One region of the Streptomyces sp. NPDC002092 genome, then DNA from elsewhere that is predicted to be linked to it. Evidence: predicted binding sites of a transcription regulator. Region 1 holds the regulator's gene; the other holds the start of a gene.
What was found. The regulator HrcA, encoded in region 1, represses chaperone genes, less so after heat shock. The targets are predictions, from matches to a motif close to TTNGCACTCNGNNNNNCNGAGTGCNAA.
Positions count from the first base shown of each region.

Region 2: groES (co-chaperone GroES) is a predicted target of HrcA. The motif match lies at 3,925-3,951, and genes of this name have one in related genera.

Region 1 is NZ_JBSFDG010000008.1:87,998-95,399, forward strand. Features, by position in the region: gene hemW (radical SAM family heme chaperone HemW) at 1-250, shown strand, start outside; gene ACWCRD_RS19670 (Uma2 family endonuclease) at 378-944, shown strand; gene ACWCRD_RS19675 (DUF3097 domain-containing protein) at 922-1,734, opposite strand; gene ACWCRD_RS19680 (MBL fold metallo-hydrolase) at 1,769-2,497, opposite strand; gene hrcA (heat-inducible transcriptional repressor HrcA) at 2,650-3,666, shown strand; gene dnaJ (molecular chaperone DnaJ) at 3,667-4,803, shown strand; gene ACWCRD_RS19695 (nitronate monooxygenase) at 4,975-6,093, shown strand; gene ACWCRD_RS19700 (16S rRNA (uracil(1498)-N(3))-methyltransferase) at 6,090-6,842, shown strand; gene ACWCRD_RS19705 (VOC family protein) at 6,862-7,254, shown strand; gene ACWCRD_RS19710 (hypothetical protein) at 7,332-7,402, shown strand, end outside.
Region 2 is NZ_JBSFDG010000004.1:114,473-121,874, reverse strand. Features, by position in the region: gene ACWCRD_RS10665 (SDR family NAD(P)-dependent oxidoreductase) at 69-842, shown strand; gene ACWCRD_RS10660 (ester cyclase) at 927-1,634, shown strand; gene groL (chaperonin GroEL) at 1,693-3,312, opposite strand; gene groES (co-chaperone GroES) at 3,470-3,778, opposite strand; partial or broken gene ACWCRD_RS10645 (polysaccharide deacetylase family protein) at 4,218-4,635, opposite strand; gene ACWCRD_RS10640 (polysaccharide deacetylase family protein) at 4,632-5,564, opposite strand; gene ACWCRD_RS10635 (class I SAM-dependent methyltransferase) at 5,654-6,823, shown strand; gene ACWCRD_RS10630 (RNA polymerase sigma factor) at 6,824-7,402, opposite strand, start outside.

The sequences.
Region 1 (7,402 bases):
GGGGCGGTCGCCGGGCGCCGGCCGGGAGCTCCTGTCGGAGGAGGACCGGCGGGTGGAGCGGATCCTGCTGGAGCTGCGGCTGCGGGAGGGAGTGCCGCTCTCGCTCCTGCGGGCGGAAGGGTTGGTGGCTTCCCAGCGGGCGCTGGGGGAGGGGCTGCTGGAGGGCGGGCCCTATGAGGAGGGGCGGGCTGTGCTGACGCTGCGGGGGCGGCTGTTGGCGGATGCGGTGGTCAGGGACTTGGTGGACTGATCACCCTGGCGGGTGAATCGGTGCGGAACGTCGGTTCGGTCCCTAACCTGGTTCGTACGCTGTCGCCGTAGTTGCACGGTGGCAGAAACCGGAGGGCTGCGGAGTGACCGCTGTGGACGACCGACCGATGACCACCGATGTCGTGGAGTTCTTCGAGAACCTCGAGGTTCCCGAGGGATACAAGGCCGAGCTCCTCCGGGGGGAAATCGTCATGATGGCGGCGCCAGACCTGGTGCATATCGACATCGTCGAAGCGGTTCTCGATCAGTTCCCGCGCCGGGACTGGCGGAGGCTCCAGACAGTGGCCGTCGCCATTCTTCAAGAGACCAGCGAGCCCCTGCCGGACCTCGTACTGGTGGAGCGAGGCGTCGGACCGCGTGAGGGGCAGCTGATGCCGTCCAAGGTCATCAGCATGGTCGTCGAGGTCGTGTCCAAGACGAGCGTCGAGCGTGATTACGTCGTCAAGCGTTCGATCTATGCAGCGGGCGGCGTGCCCGTCTATCTGATCATCGATCCGATCATGGGGCACTGTGTACTGCTCACCGAGCCGACTGGCACGGGTGAGGAAGCCGACTACCAGGTGCAGCGGGTGACCAAGTTCGACGATCCGGTGCCGCTGAGGATGCTGGAGATGCAACTGGATACCACCGAGTTCGGCACCTGCAAGGGCGTCAAGCCCCACCACCGACCGTGACGAAGTCGATCAGCTCCTCCACCCGCCCCAGCAGCTCCGGCTCCAGGTCCTTGTAGGACCCCACCCGCTTCAGGATCGCCTGCCACACCGCCCCGGTGTTCTCCGACGGCCATCCCAACGCCTGGCACACCCCCGTCTTCCAGTCCTGCCCGCGCGGCACCCGCGGCCAGCCCGCGATCCCCAGTGACGCCGGCTTCACGGCCTCCCAGATGTCGATGTACGGGTGGCCCACCACCAACGCGTGCTCGCTCGTCACCGCCTCCGCGATCCGCCACTCCTTCGTGCCCGGCACGAGGTGGTCCACCAGCACCCCCAGCCGCGCGTCCGGACCCGGCGCGAACTCGGCCACGATCGTCGGCAGGTCGTCGACACCCTCCAGGTACTCCACGACCACGCCCTCGATCCGCAGGTCGTCACCCCAGACCTTCTCCACCAGCTCGGCGTCGTGCCGCCCCTCCACATAGATCCGCCCGGCGCGAGCGACACGCGCGCGTGCACCGGGGACGGCCACCGAACCGGACGCGGTACGAGTGGGACGTACCGGAGCGGCCGAAGGTCTCACGAGGGTCACCACCCGCCCCTCCAGCAGAAACCCCCGCGGCTCCAACGGGAACACCCGGTGCTTGCCGAAGCGGTCCTCCAGGGTCACCGTGCCCGCCTCGCAGCGGATCACCGCGCCGCAGAATCCGGTGCCGGGCTCCTCCACCACCAGACCGGGCTCCGCCGGGACCTCGGGGACGGGCTTGGGCTTCTTCCACGGCGGGGTCAGATCGGCGGAGTACTGGCGCATTCGAGTGACGATAGGAGAAGCGGCCGGTCAGCGGCTACGACACGCCGAAACGTGCCGCCAGCTCGTCCCGCTGCCTCCGCACGAACCCCGCGTCCACCACCGCTCCGTGACCGGGCACGTACAGTGCGTCCTCCCCGCCCAGGTCGAGGAGCCGGTCGAGGGCGGCCGGCCAGTGCGACGGTAGGGCGTCGGAGCCGGCCTGTGGTTCGCCGGACTCCTCCACCAGGTCGCCGCAGAAGACGACCTCCGGGGAGCCCGGCACCAGCACCGCCAGATCATGGGCCGAGTGGCCCGGCCCCACGTTCGCCAGCAGCACCTGCCGGCCGCCGCCCAGGTCGAGCGTCCACTCGCCGGAGACGTGATGACGGGGCGCGACCAGGGCGTCGACCGCCTCATCGGCCAGGCGCGCGTCCAGTCCGTTGCCCACCGCGTCCGCCCGCAGCTCCTCGCGCGCGTGCCGGCCGTCCAGCACCGTGTCGATGCCCACGGCGCCGTACACCTCCGCGCCCGCGAACGCCGCCGCCCCGAGGACATGGTCGAAATGGGGATGGGTGAGCGCGAGATGAGTCACACGGTGACCGGTGAGCTCCTGCGCCTCGGCACGCAACCGTGCGCCCTCCGCGAGGCTCGACCCCGCGTCGATCAAGAGCGCCGTGCCCTCCCCGACGACCAGCCCCGTCGTGCAGTCCCAGCCCGGAAGACGGCACCGTCCGACTCCGGCCGCGAGCCGCTCCCACCCCAGCTCTTCCCAAGTCATCGTCATACGGCGACGCTAGCGGTACGCCCCGTTCAACGGGGGCCGACCTTGCCCCGGGTGTACCCCACCGCCGTACACTGGCCGGTAACGGCTGGCACTCGGACGGACAGAGTGCCAGGCGAAGCGCCTAGGGGACGACTTCTGGAGGTGTGCGCTGGATGCTGAGTGAACGACGGCTTCAGGTATTGCGCGCCATCGTCCAGGACTATGTCGGCACCGAGGAGCCGGTCGGGTCGAAGGCCCTGACCGAGCGGCACAACCTCGGCGTGTCCCCGGCGACGGTCCGCAACGACATGGCGGCCCTGGAGGACGAGGGGTTCATCGCCCAGCCGCACACCAGCGCGGGGCGCATCCCCACCGACAAGGGCTACCGGCTGTTCGTCGACAAGCTCGCGGGCGTCAAGCCGATGTCCGCGCCCGAGAAGAGGGCGATCCAGAACTTCCTCGACGGCGCCGTGGATCTTGATGATGTGGTGGCGCGGACGGTGCGGCTGCTTGCCCAGCTCACCCGGCAGGTCGCCGTCGTGCAGTATCCGTCGCTCACCCGCTCGACCGTCAGGCACGTGGAGCTGCTCTCGCTCGCCCCCGCGCGCGTGATGCTCGTGCTGATCACCGACACCGGCCGGGTCGAGCAGCGCATGGTCGACTGCCCGGCGCCGTTCGGGGAGGCCTCGCTCGCGGATCTGCGGGCGCGGCTCAACAGCAAGATCGCGGGCCGCCGCTTCGCCGACGTCCCCCGGCTCGTGGAAGACCTGCCCGAAGGCTTCGACGTCGAGGACCGGGGTACGGTCTCGACAGTGCTCTCCACACTTCTGGAGACACTGGTCGAGGAGAACGAGGAACGGCTGATGATCGGCGGCACCGCCAATCTGACCCGTTTCGGGCATGACTTCCCCCTCACCATCCGCCCCGTCCTGGAGGCGCTGGAGGAGCAGGTCGTGCTCCTCAAGTTGCTTGGCGAGGCGGGGGATTCGGGCATGACGGTGCGCATCGGGCACGAGAACGCCTATGAGGGACTCAACTCCACTTCCGTGGTGTCGGTCGGTTACGGTTCGGGCGGCGAGGCAGTCGCCAAGCTCGGCGTGGTCGGACCGACCCGCATGGATTACCCGGGAACGATGGGAGCGGTACGCGCAGTGGCACGGTACGTCGGACAGATCCTGGCGGAGTCGTAAGTGGCCACGGACTACTACGCCGTTCTCGGCGTGCGTCGCGACGCGTCGCAGGAAGAGATCAAGAAGGCCTTCCGGCGGCTCGCGCGCGAGCTGCACCCGGACGTCAACCCGGACCCGAAGACCCAGGAGCGGTTCAAGGAGATCAACGCCGCTTACGAGGTGCTCTCCGACCCGCAGAAGAAGCAGGTCTACGACCTCGGCGGCGACCCCCTGTCCCAGGCGGGCGGCGGTGGCGCGGGCGGCTTCGGCGCCGGTGGCTTCGGGAACTTCTCGGACATCATGGACGCGTTCTTCGGTACGGCGTCGCAGCGCGGCCCGCGCTCGCGCACCCGCCGGGGCCAGGACGCGATGATCCGGCTGGAGATCGAGCTCGACGAGGCGGCCTTCGGCACGACGAAGGACATCCAGGTCGACACGGCGATCGTCTGCTCCACCTGTAACGGTGAGGGCGCGGCGCCGGGCACCTCCGCCCAGACGTGTGACATGTGCCGCGGTCGCGGTGAGGTGTCGCAGGTGACGCGGTCCTTCCTGGGCCAGGTCATGACCTCGCGGCCGTGTCCCCAGTGCCAGGGCTTCGGCACCGTGGTCCCGACGCCGTGCCCGGAGTGCGCGGGCGACGGCCGGGTCCGCTCCCGCCGTACCCTCACGGTCAAGATCCCGGCCGGTGTCGACAACGGCACCCGCATCCAGCTGGCGGGCGAGGGCGAGGTCGGCCCCGGCGGCGGTCCCGCCGGTGACCTGTACGTCGAGATCCACGAGCTGCCGCACCCGACCTTCCAGCGGCGCGGCGACGACCTGCACTGCACGGTCACCATCCCGATGACGGCCGCGTCCCTCGGCACCAAGGTGCCGCTGGAGACGCTGGACGGCATGGAGGAGGTCGACATCCGGCCCGGCACCCAGTCCGGCCAGTCGATCCCGCTGCACGGGCGGGGCGTCACGCATCTGCGGGGCGGCGGTCGGGGTGATCTGATCGTCCATGTCGAGGTGCAGACCCCGACCAAGCTGGACCCGGAGCAGGAGCGGCTCCTGCGGGAGCTGGCCAAGCTGCGGGGTGAGGAGCGGCCGACGGGGCAGTTCCAGCCGGGGCAGCAAGGGCTGTTCTCGCGGTTGAAGGACGCGTTCAACGGGCGCTGACGGGGTGGCTGCGGGCGGCTTCTCTCGCCCCCGCCGCCCTTACCCTTCCCGTCCCTGGGGGCTGCGCCCCCAGCCTCCCGCTTTCGACCTGAACGGCCTCGTCCTCAAACGCCGGACTGGCTGGAATGGGCCCGATTCGGACTTGTTCGGAGGACGTGACAACATGCCGTCATGTCCTCCGCGCTGACCGGTCTCTTCCCTCATCCGATCGTGCAGGCCCCCATGGCGGGCGGTGTCTCCGTGCCGCATCTGGCCGCCGCCGTGTGCGAGGCCGGCGGGCTCGGGTTCCTCGCCGCCGGGTACAAGACGGCGGACGGCATGTACCAGGAGATCAAGCAGCTGCGGAGCCTCACGAGCCGCCCCTTCGGCGTGAACCTCTTCATGCCGCAGCCCGAGTACCCCGGTGCAAGCACCGGCTCCACTGGAGCGGCTAACGCCGCGCCCTCTTCTGGCGCCGTGGAGATCTACGCCCACCAGCTGGCCGGGGAGGCCGGCTGGTACGAGACCGAACTCGGCGATCCGGACAGCGGCCGCGACGACGCCTACGACTCCAAGATCGCCGTGCTGCTCGACAACCCCGTGCCGGTGGTCTCCTTCCACTTCGGGGTGCCGAGCCGCGAGGTCCTCGACTCCCTCCGCCGAGCCGGCACCTTCACGCTGGTCACCGCGACCACCCCCGAGGAGGCCCTCGCCGTGCAGCTGGCCGGCGCCGACGCGGTGATCGTGCAGGGCGTGGAGGCCGGCGGTCACCAGGGCACCCACCGGGACAACCCGGAGGCGGACGGTACCGGCATCGGGCTGCTCCCGCTCGTCGCGCAGGTCCGCGAGACCGTGAGCATCCCGATCGTCGCTGCCGGCGGCATCATGCGCGGCGGGCAGATCGCCGCGGTGCTGGCGGCGGGCGCGAGCGCGGCCCAGCTCGGCACGGCGTTCCTCGCCACCCCGGAGTCCGGCGCGAACGCCGTTCACAAGCAGGCGCTCACCAACCCGCTGTTCGTGCGCACCGAGCTGACCCGGGCGTTCTCCGGCCGCCCGGCCCGCGGCCTGGTCAACCGGTTCCTGCGCGAGCACGGCCCGTACGCCCCCGCCGCCTACCCGGAGGTCCACCACCTCACCGCGCCCCTGCGCAAGAAGGCCGCCGCCTCCGGCGACGCACAGGGCATGGCGCTGTGGGCGGGGCAGGGGCACCGCATGGCGCGCGAGCTCCCGGCCGGGCAGCTGGTGGAGGTCCTCGCCGCCGAGCTCGACGCGGCCAGGACAGCGTTGTCGGGCAAGGGGGACCTGCGATGACCGCGCCGGTGTTCGTCGTCGAGTCGCTGGCGGGCGTGGGGCCCGGCTCGATCGTCGAACTGGACGGCCCCGAGGGGCGGCACGCGGTGTCCGTACGGCGGCTGCAGCCCGGCGAGGACGTGGTGCTGACGGACGGTCTGGGCCGGGGTGCCGCCGGTGCGGTCGTGCGGACGGAGGGCAAGGACCGGCTGTTCGTCGAGCCCGTCGAGTTCCCGGTCGAGCCCGAGCCCAGCCCCCGTATCACCGTCGTCCAGGCCCTGCCCAAGGGGGACCGCGGCGAGCTGGCCGTCGAGACGATGACCGAGACCGGCGTGGATGCGATCGTGCCCTGGTCGGCGGCCCGCTGCATCACCCAGTGGAAGGGCGAGCGGGGGCTGAAGGCCCTCGCCAAGTGGCGGGCCACCGCCCGCGAGGCCGGCAAGCAGTCCCGCCGGCTGCGCTTCCCGGAGGTCGCGGACGCGGCGACGACCAAGCAGGTTGCCGCACTTCTCGCCAAAGCCGACTTCGCCGCCGTACTGCACGAGGACCGCGACTACGACAGCGAGCCGCTGGCGACCGCCGAGCTGCCCGACTCTGGCGAGATCGTGCTGGTCGTGGGCCCCGAAGGGGGCGTGTCCGAACAGGAGTTGGCGCTCTTCTCGGAGGCGGGCGCGAAGGCGTACCGGCTCGGGCGTAGCGTGCTGCGTACATCGACCGCGGGTACCGCGGCGACCGCACTGCTCCTGGGCCGCACCGGCCGCTGGTCCTGAACGATCACGGGGGAACACCATGGAACTCGCCCAAGTCCGGCTCCTCGTCAGCGACTTCGCCGCCTGCTACCGCTTCTACGCCGAGGTCCTCGGCCTCAAGCCGCAGTCGGGCGCGACCGCGGGCCCGTACGAGAAGTTCAGCCCGGCCACCGGCTCGGCGGGCATCGCCCTCCAGGACCGTTCGATGATGGCCGAGGTCCTGGACGAACTGGGCGACACGGCAACGGGCCACCGCTCCCTGGTGGTGCTGCGGGTCGACGACCTCGACACCTACTGCGAACAGATCGCCACCCGGGGCGCCGTCCTCCTGCGCGGTCCGGCCCCCATGACGGACCGCATGCGGGTCGCCCATCTCAAGGATCCCGAGGGGAACCTGGTGGAGTTGCAGGAGTGGCTGCTGCTGCGGGGCTGAACGGGCAGGGCGCGCGGGCGCTTTCGTGACCGTATGCGCTCTACCGCCGGACGGCACTCGGTGGCAGGCTGCCCTCCATGGGGGCTTTGAGGCGGATTTGGCGGCGGCCGCGGGCCCGGCGGGTGGCGGCCGCGATGGGACTTGCCGT
Region 2 (7,402 bases), on a different contig from region 1:
GAGCTTCACCATCGTCGGGCCCTGTGCAGAGATCGGATTCCCCCAGTCCGGGTCACTACCCTTGGGCCATGACAACGGCTCTGATTACGGGATCGACCGCGGGCATCGGCGCCGCGTTCGCGCGGCGGCTGTCGGCCGACGGGCACAATCTGGTGCTCGTCGCCCGCGACACCAAGCGTCTGCAGGAACAGGCGACCGAACTGCACGACCGGCACGGCATCGAGGCGGAGGTGCTCACCGCCGACCTCGCCACGGACGAGGGCATCGAGGCCGTGGCCGCGCGCCTGGCCGACCGCAAGAACCCCGTCGACCTGCTGATCAACAACGCCGGCTTCGGCAACAAGGGCCGCTTCCTCGACGTGGCGATGGCCGACGAGCTGACGATGCTCAAGGTGCACTGCGAGGCGGTGCTGCGCCTCACGGCGGCGGCGACCGAGGCGATGCGCGAGCGCGGCCGCGGCGGTGTCGTCAACGTCGCGTCCGTGGCCGCCTTCGTGCCGCGCGGCACGTACGGCGCCTCCAAGGCGTGGGTCGTGCAGTTCACGCAGGGGGCGGCGAAGGACCTGGCGGGCAGCGGGGTGCGGTTGATGGCGCTGTGCCCGGGGTTCGTACGGACCGAGTTCCACCAGCGGGCCGGGATGGGCACGGACAACATCCCCGGGTGGATGTGGCTCGATGCCGACAAGCTGGTGGCGGCGGCGCTGTCGGACCTGGCGCGGGGCAAGTCGCTGTCCGTTCCGGACGCGCGGTACAAGGCGCTGATGGGGATCGTGAAGGTGACGCCCCGGGGCCTGCTGGGCGGCATCACCTCCCGGACCGGCCGGAAGTACGGGCCGCAGTAGCCACCAGGCGCTCAAGGGGCGCTGTGGAGCCCCGGTGGGAGAATGGTGCTGTTCAACCGGACCCCGGGGACCGGAGGCAAGATCATGACCTTCGTTCAGATCATCGACTGCAAGACCAGCCGGTTCGACGACATCAACCGGCTGATGGACACATGGGTCGAACAGACCAGGGGGAAGCGGACGGCGACGCACGCGGTGGTCGGCAAGGACCACTCCGACGCGTCCCACTTCATCGAGATCGTGGAGTTCCCGTCGTACGAGGAGGCGATGCGGAACTCCAACCTGCCTGAGACCGACAAGATCTTCCGCGAGATGGTGGCTCTCTGCGACGAGATGCCGACGTTCACGGACCTGGACGTGGTGCGGGACGACCAGCTGTACGCGGCCACGGTACGGCGTTTCTTCGACACGCTGGCCACGCAGGGCGAACTGCCGCCGCTGGACGACCTGTTCGCCGAGAACTACCACGACCACGACCCCGCGAACGTCCAGGACACCATCGGCATGGACGCCATGCGGCGCGAGATGGAGATGTGGCGCGGCGGCTTCGACATCGCCTTCACCATCGAGGACCAGATCTCCCAGGGGGACCGCGTGTGCACGCGGTGGACCGGGAACGCGACCCACAAAGGCGAGTTCATGGGTCTGGCGCCCACGGGCAGGAACGTCGTCATGACCGGGACGACCATCTTCCGGTGCGACGAGGACGGGAAGATCGCCGAGGGCTGGTGGCAGTACGACCGGCTCGGGCTGATGGCGCAGTTGGGTGCGCTGGACGCCCTGGAGCAGTAGACGCCGAAGGCCCGGCACCCCCAGGGGTGCCGGGCCTTCCAGCGACTGCTGACCGCGGTCAGTGGGCGTGGCCGTGGCCCGCGGCGGCCGGCTCTTCCTCTTCCTTCTTCTCGACGACCAGGGTCTCGGTCGTCAGCAGGAGGGAGGCGATGGAGGCCGCGTTCTCCAGGGCGGAGCGGGTGACCTTGACCGGGTCGATGACGCCGGCCTTGACCAGGTCGCCGTACTCGCCGGTGGCGGCGTTGAAGCCCTGGCCCTTCTCCAGCTCGGCGACCTTGGAGGTGATGACGTAGCCCTCCAGGCCCGCGTTCTCGGCGATCCAGCGCAGCGGCTCGACGACCGCGCGGCGGACGACGGCGACACCGGTGGCCTCGTCGCCGGTCTTGCCCAGGCCGCCCTCGAGCACCTTGGCGGCGTGCACCAGCGCGGAGCCACCACCGGAGACGATGCCCTCCTCGACCGCGGCGCGGGTCGCGGAGATGGCGTCCTCCAGACGGTGCTTCTTCTCCTTCAGCTCCACCTCGGTGGCGGCACCGACCTTGATCACGCACACGCCGCCGGCCAGCTTCGCGAGGCGCTCCTGGAGCTTCTCGCGGTCCCAGTCGGAGTCCGTGTTCTCGATCTCGGCCTTGATCTGGGCGACGCGGCCGACGACGTCCTCGGAGTTGCCGGCACCGTCCACGAGCGTGGTGTCGTCCTTGGTGACCGTGACGCGGCGGGCGGAGCCGAGCACGTCAAGGCCGACCTGGTCGAGCTTGAGGCCGACCTCCTCGGAGATGACGGTGGCGCCGGTGAGGATCGCCATGTCCTGCAGCATCGCCTTGCGGCGGTCGCCGAAGCCCGGTGCCTTCACCGCGACGGCGTTGAAGGTGCCGCGGATCTTGTTGACGACCAGGGTGGACAGGGCCTCGCCCTCGACGTCCTCGGCGATGATCAGCAGCGGCTTGGAGGAGTTGGTCTGGATGACCTTCTCCAGCAGCGGCAGCAGGTCGGCGATGGAGGAGATCTTGCCCTGGTTGATGAGGATGTAGGGGTCCTCCAGGACGGCCTCCATGCGCTCCTGGTCCGTCACGAAGTACGGCGACAGGTAGCCCTTGTCGAAGGCCATGCCCTCGGTGAAGTCCAGCTCCAGACCGAAGGTGTTGGACTCCTCGACGGTGATGACACCGTCCTTGCCGACCTTGTCCATCGCCTCGGCGATGAGCTCGCCGACCTGCTGGTCCTGCGCGGAGAGCGCGGCCACGGCGGCGATGTCGGACTTCTCGTCGATCGGGCGGGCGGTGGCGAGGAGGTCCTCGGAGACGGCCGCCACGGCCGCGTCGATGCCCTTCTTCAGCAGCGCCGGGGAGGCACCCGCGGCGACGTTCTTCAGGCCCTCGCGCACCAGCGCCTGAGCGAGCACGGTGGCGGTGGTGGTGCCGTCACCCGCGATGTCGTTGGTCTTGGTCGCCACCTCCTTCACCAGCTGCGCGCCGAGGTTCTCGTACGGGTCCTCGACCTCGACCTCACGGGCGATGGTGACGCCGTCGTTGGTGATGGTGGGCGCGCCGAACTTCTTGTCGATGACGACGTTGCGGCCCTTGGGGCCGATCGTCACCTTGACCGTGTCGGCCAGCTTGTTGACGCCGCGCTCGAGGGCGCGACGGGCGTCCTCGTCGAACTTCAGGATCTTCGCCATGGGAGCGGTTCAGCCCTCTCGGAAAACGTGGGTGAAACGAACTGCGCCCCTGACGCCCGGCTTCATAAGGTCGCGGGGGCCCGGGGCGCAGCTCACAAGCAATGTGCTTCGGTAAGGAAGCCGGTGCAGGATTTCTGGGGGTGACCCCCAGATCCCCTTACTTCTCGATGATCGCGAGCACGTCGCGAGCCGAGAGGACGAGGTACTCCTCGCCGTTGTACTTCACCTCGGTGCCGCCGTACTTGCTGTACAGCACGATGTCGCCGGTCTTGACGTCGAGCGGCAGGCGCTCGCCGTTCTCGAAGCGGCCCGGGCCCACGGCCAGGACGACGCCCTCCTGGGGCTTCTCCTTGGCGGTGTCCGGGATGACCAGGCCAGAGGCGGTGGTCTGCTCGGCGTCGAGCGGCTGGACCACGATGCGGTCCTCGAGCGGCTTGATGGCAACCTTGGAGCTGGTGGTCGTCACGATCCGACCTCCCCCTTCGGAGATCTCACGGGGTTAACTGTCTGAGGTGGCGACCAGGTGGATCCGTCGTCGCGGGTGCCGGACCTGCCCGTCGCGTGGTTGGCACTCTCCAGTGGGGAGTGCCAGAGCCGAGACTATGACCGCGATTAGCACTCGGTCAAGCGGAGTGCCAATGCCTGCGGCGCGTCGGCGGGGTTTTCGGTTGACCGGGGGCTCGGTGAACGTCCCGGGGCTGCCGCCCCGAACCCCCCGCTTCGGCCTGAACGGCCTCGTCCTCGAACGTCGGACGGGCTGAAATGCCGCGACCGACGCTGATGGAAAGTCACCGGCCCTGGAACCAGACGCAGTCCTCCGGACGGCCCACCGTCAGGGCTCTGCCGCCATCGACGCCCGCCGCAGGAACAGGGCCGCGATGCCCAGCCGGCGGCCGCTCGGCGGGCTCGGCGCGCCGGCCGGCGCAGGGCAGGCCGCGCAGGGCGGCGGGGTGGTCGAGGGTGTGGTTCTGGATGCCCGCGCCGTCCGACCGCAGCCGGGCGAAGGGGCCGTACCCCGGTCAGGCCACGCCGTCGGCGAGGAACAAGCTGACCGGCAGCCGCAGTTCATGGACCAGGTCGACGAAGCGGGGGTCCTTCTCGGCGCCGTCCTCGCAGGTCAGGAAGACGACCTTGTCGTGGGTACGGATACTGGCCCGTGAGGCCCCGGCGGCGGTACGGCCGCCGGGGTGTTCCGGTGGGCCCGTGCGGCCGTACGCGCTGGGCCGCCTTCTCGCCCAGCCGTTCGATGGGGTCGACGGACTGGGCGCAGCCGCCGAGGAGCGCGCACGCCAGGACGGCGGCCGCCAGGCCCCTCAGGCTCACAGGTAGTCCTCCAGGCGGGCCACCGCGTATCCCTCGGCCGTGACCCTGTTCAGGAAGCGGCGCATGTCGTCGACCATCGTGCCGTTCCACTCGTCACGGCCGCGGAAGTGGGTGAGGACGATGTCGCCGGGGTGCAGGTCCCGGTCGTCCTCGCGGTACTCCCAGTGGTCGACGAAGACCTCCTCGTCCCAGATGGGCGCGTACTTGATGCCGCAGGACTTGGCGGCCACCAGGGTGTCCTGGTTGTAGTCGCCGAAGGGCGGGCGGAAGAGGACGGGGCGCTCGCCGAACTGTTTCCGCATGATCGCCTGCATGCCGCAGATCTCGTGCTTTTGCTCCCGGTACGACAGGCCCGGCAGGTAGGGGTGGGTGAGCGTGTGGTTGTTGAGGGTCACTCCCTCGGACTGCATCCGGCGGAAGTAGGCGTAGTTGTCCTCGATCGCGAAGTTGCTGAGGAAGGCGGAGTACGGGATCTTCAGGTCGCTCATCATCCGCAGGAACGCCGGGTCCTTCTCGGCGCCGTCGTCGATGGTCAGGAAGACGACCTTCTGCTTGGTCGGGACGGTCGTGAAGACGGGCGGGAGGTTCAGCTCCTCCTGGTCGTCCACCTCGAAGCCCTTGCGTGCCCTGATCTTCGGCTTCTTCACGGGCGGCGGCGGAGCCGTCAGCGGGACCCTCGCCAGGTCCCAGTGGCGCGCCGCGGCGGCACGGGCGAGGTACGCGGAGCGCAGGTTCGCGGCGTACGAGTCGAGGGCGCGGGCCGGGGGCGCGTGCAGGGGCGGCTCCTGGCCGGGGGCCGGGTGCACCGGCGGGCCGCCGAACTGGGCACAGCCCGAGGCGATGGCCGCGACGGCGAGCACGGCGATCCCACCGCGGAGCCATGTCACCCCATAGGCGCGATTTTTATCGTTTTGTACTACTGCTCGCATGGTGCCGGATCATCGCAGGCCACCGTCCGGATCCCGGCCCGCCACGCGGCCGGAGGCGCACCGTCCACCGACTGGCCCACAATGGGCCGGTGACCGACCTCGCCGACCTGCTCACCCCCGAAGGCCGCATCCTCCTCGACGAGGTACGCGGCACGGCCCCTGCCGACGAGCTCGCCGTCGCCACCCGGCTGCGCCGCGGACACCCCGCCGAGCTGGTGTCGGCGGCGCTCGGGCAGACGCGGCTGCGGCAGCGGGCGGCGGCCAAGTTCGGCACCGAGGACGCGGAGCGGATGTTCTTCACGCCGAACGGGGTGGAGCAGTCGACGCGGGCGAGTGTCGCCACCTACCGGGCCGAGCGGCTGAAGGCGCTGGGGGTTACCTCGCTCGCCGACTTGTGCTGCGGGATCGGCGGCGATGCCATCGCGCTGGCCCGGGCCGGGATCCGGGTGCTGGCCGTGGACCGGGATGCGGCGACGGCGGCCGTGGCGCGCGCGAACGCCGACGCGCTCGGGCTGGCCGAGCTGATCGAGGTGCGGGAGGCGGACGTCACGGAGGTGGACACGTCCGGCTACGACGCCGTGTTCGTCGACCCGGCCCGGCGCGGCGGGCGCGGCCGCATCTTCGACCCGGAGGCCTACTCGCCGCCGCTGTCGTGGGCCGTCGAGGCCGCCCGCAAGGCGTCCCGCGCCGCCGCGCTGAAGGTCGCACCCGGCATTCCGCACGAGGCCGTGCCCGCCGACGCCGAGGCCGAGTGGATCTCGGACGGCGGGGATGTGAAGGAGGCCGTGCTGTGGTTCGGCCCTCAAGTGACACCGGGGGCGGTACGGGCGACACTGCTCCCGGGGCCCCGCACGCTGCTCGGGAAGGGGCTGCCCGACCCTCAAGTCCGGCCCGTCGGGCGGTACTTGTACGAGCCCGACGGCGCCGTCATCCGGGCCCATCTGGTCGCCGAGGTGGCCGAGCAGCTGGACGGCGGGCTGGTCGACGCGACCATCGCGTACATCACCGCCGACGAGTTGCGGCCGACGCCGTATGCCACGGCGTACGAGATCACCGATCAACTCCCCTTCAACGTCAAGAAGTTGAAGGCTCTGCTGCGTGAGCGCGGGGTCGGGATCCTGACCGTGAAGAAGCGGGGGTCGGCCGTGGAGCCGGAGGAGTTGCGGAAGAAGGTGAAGCCGCAGGGGCCGGGCTCGGCCACCGTGTTCCTGACCCGTGTGGCGGGAGCGCCGACCATGCTTGTCGGACACCCCGTCTGATCAGGACGGACCGGCCGCACGGCGCAGCAGCAGCTCCCGCTCCCGCTCGTTGCGCGCAAGCCCCGCCGCCCGTACGAACTCCTCGCGCGCCTCGGCCGTACGCCCGAGCCGTGCCAGCAGGTCGCCGCGCACGCTGGGCAGCAAGTGGTAACCGCGCAGAGTGGGTTCGGCGGCGAGGGTATCGACGATCGCCAGTCCCTGCGCCGGTCCCTCCGCCATGGAGACGGCGACGGCGCGGTTGAGTTCGACGACCGGGGACGGGGCGCGGGCGGCGAGCAGGCCGTACAGCGTCGCGATGCTCTTCCAGTCGGTCTCCTCGTAGGTGTACGCGTGTGCGTGGCAGGCGGCGATGGCGGCCTGGAGGGCGTACGGGCCGGGGGCGCCCGTGGCGGTGGCGTCGGCGCGGTGGAGGGCCGTGATGCCGCGGGCGATGAGCATGCGGTTCCAGCGGCGGCGGTTCTGGTCCTTGAGCAGGACGGGTTCGCCGTCGGGGCCGGTGCGGGCGGCCGCGCGGGAGGCCTGGAACTCCAGGAGGGAGGTCAGGGCGTGCACCTCGGGCTCCTTGGGCATCAGCCCGGA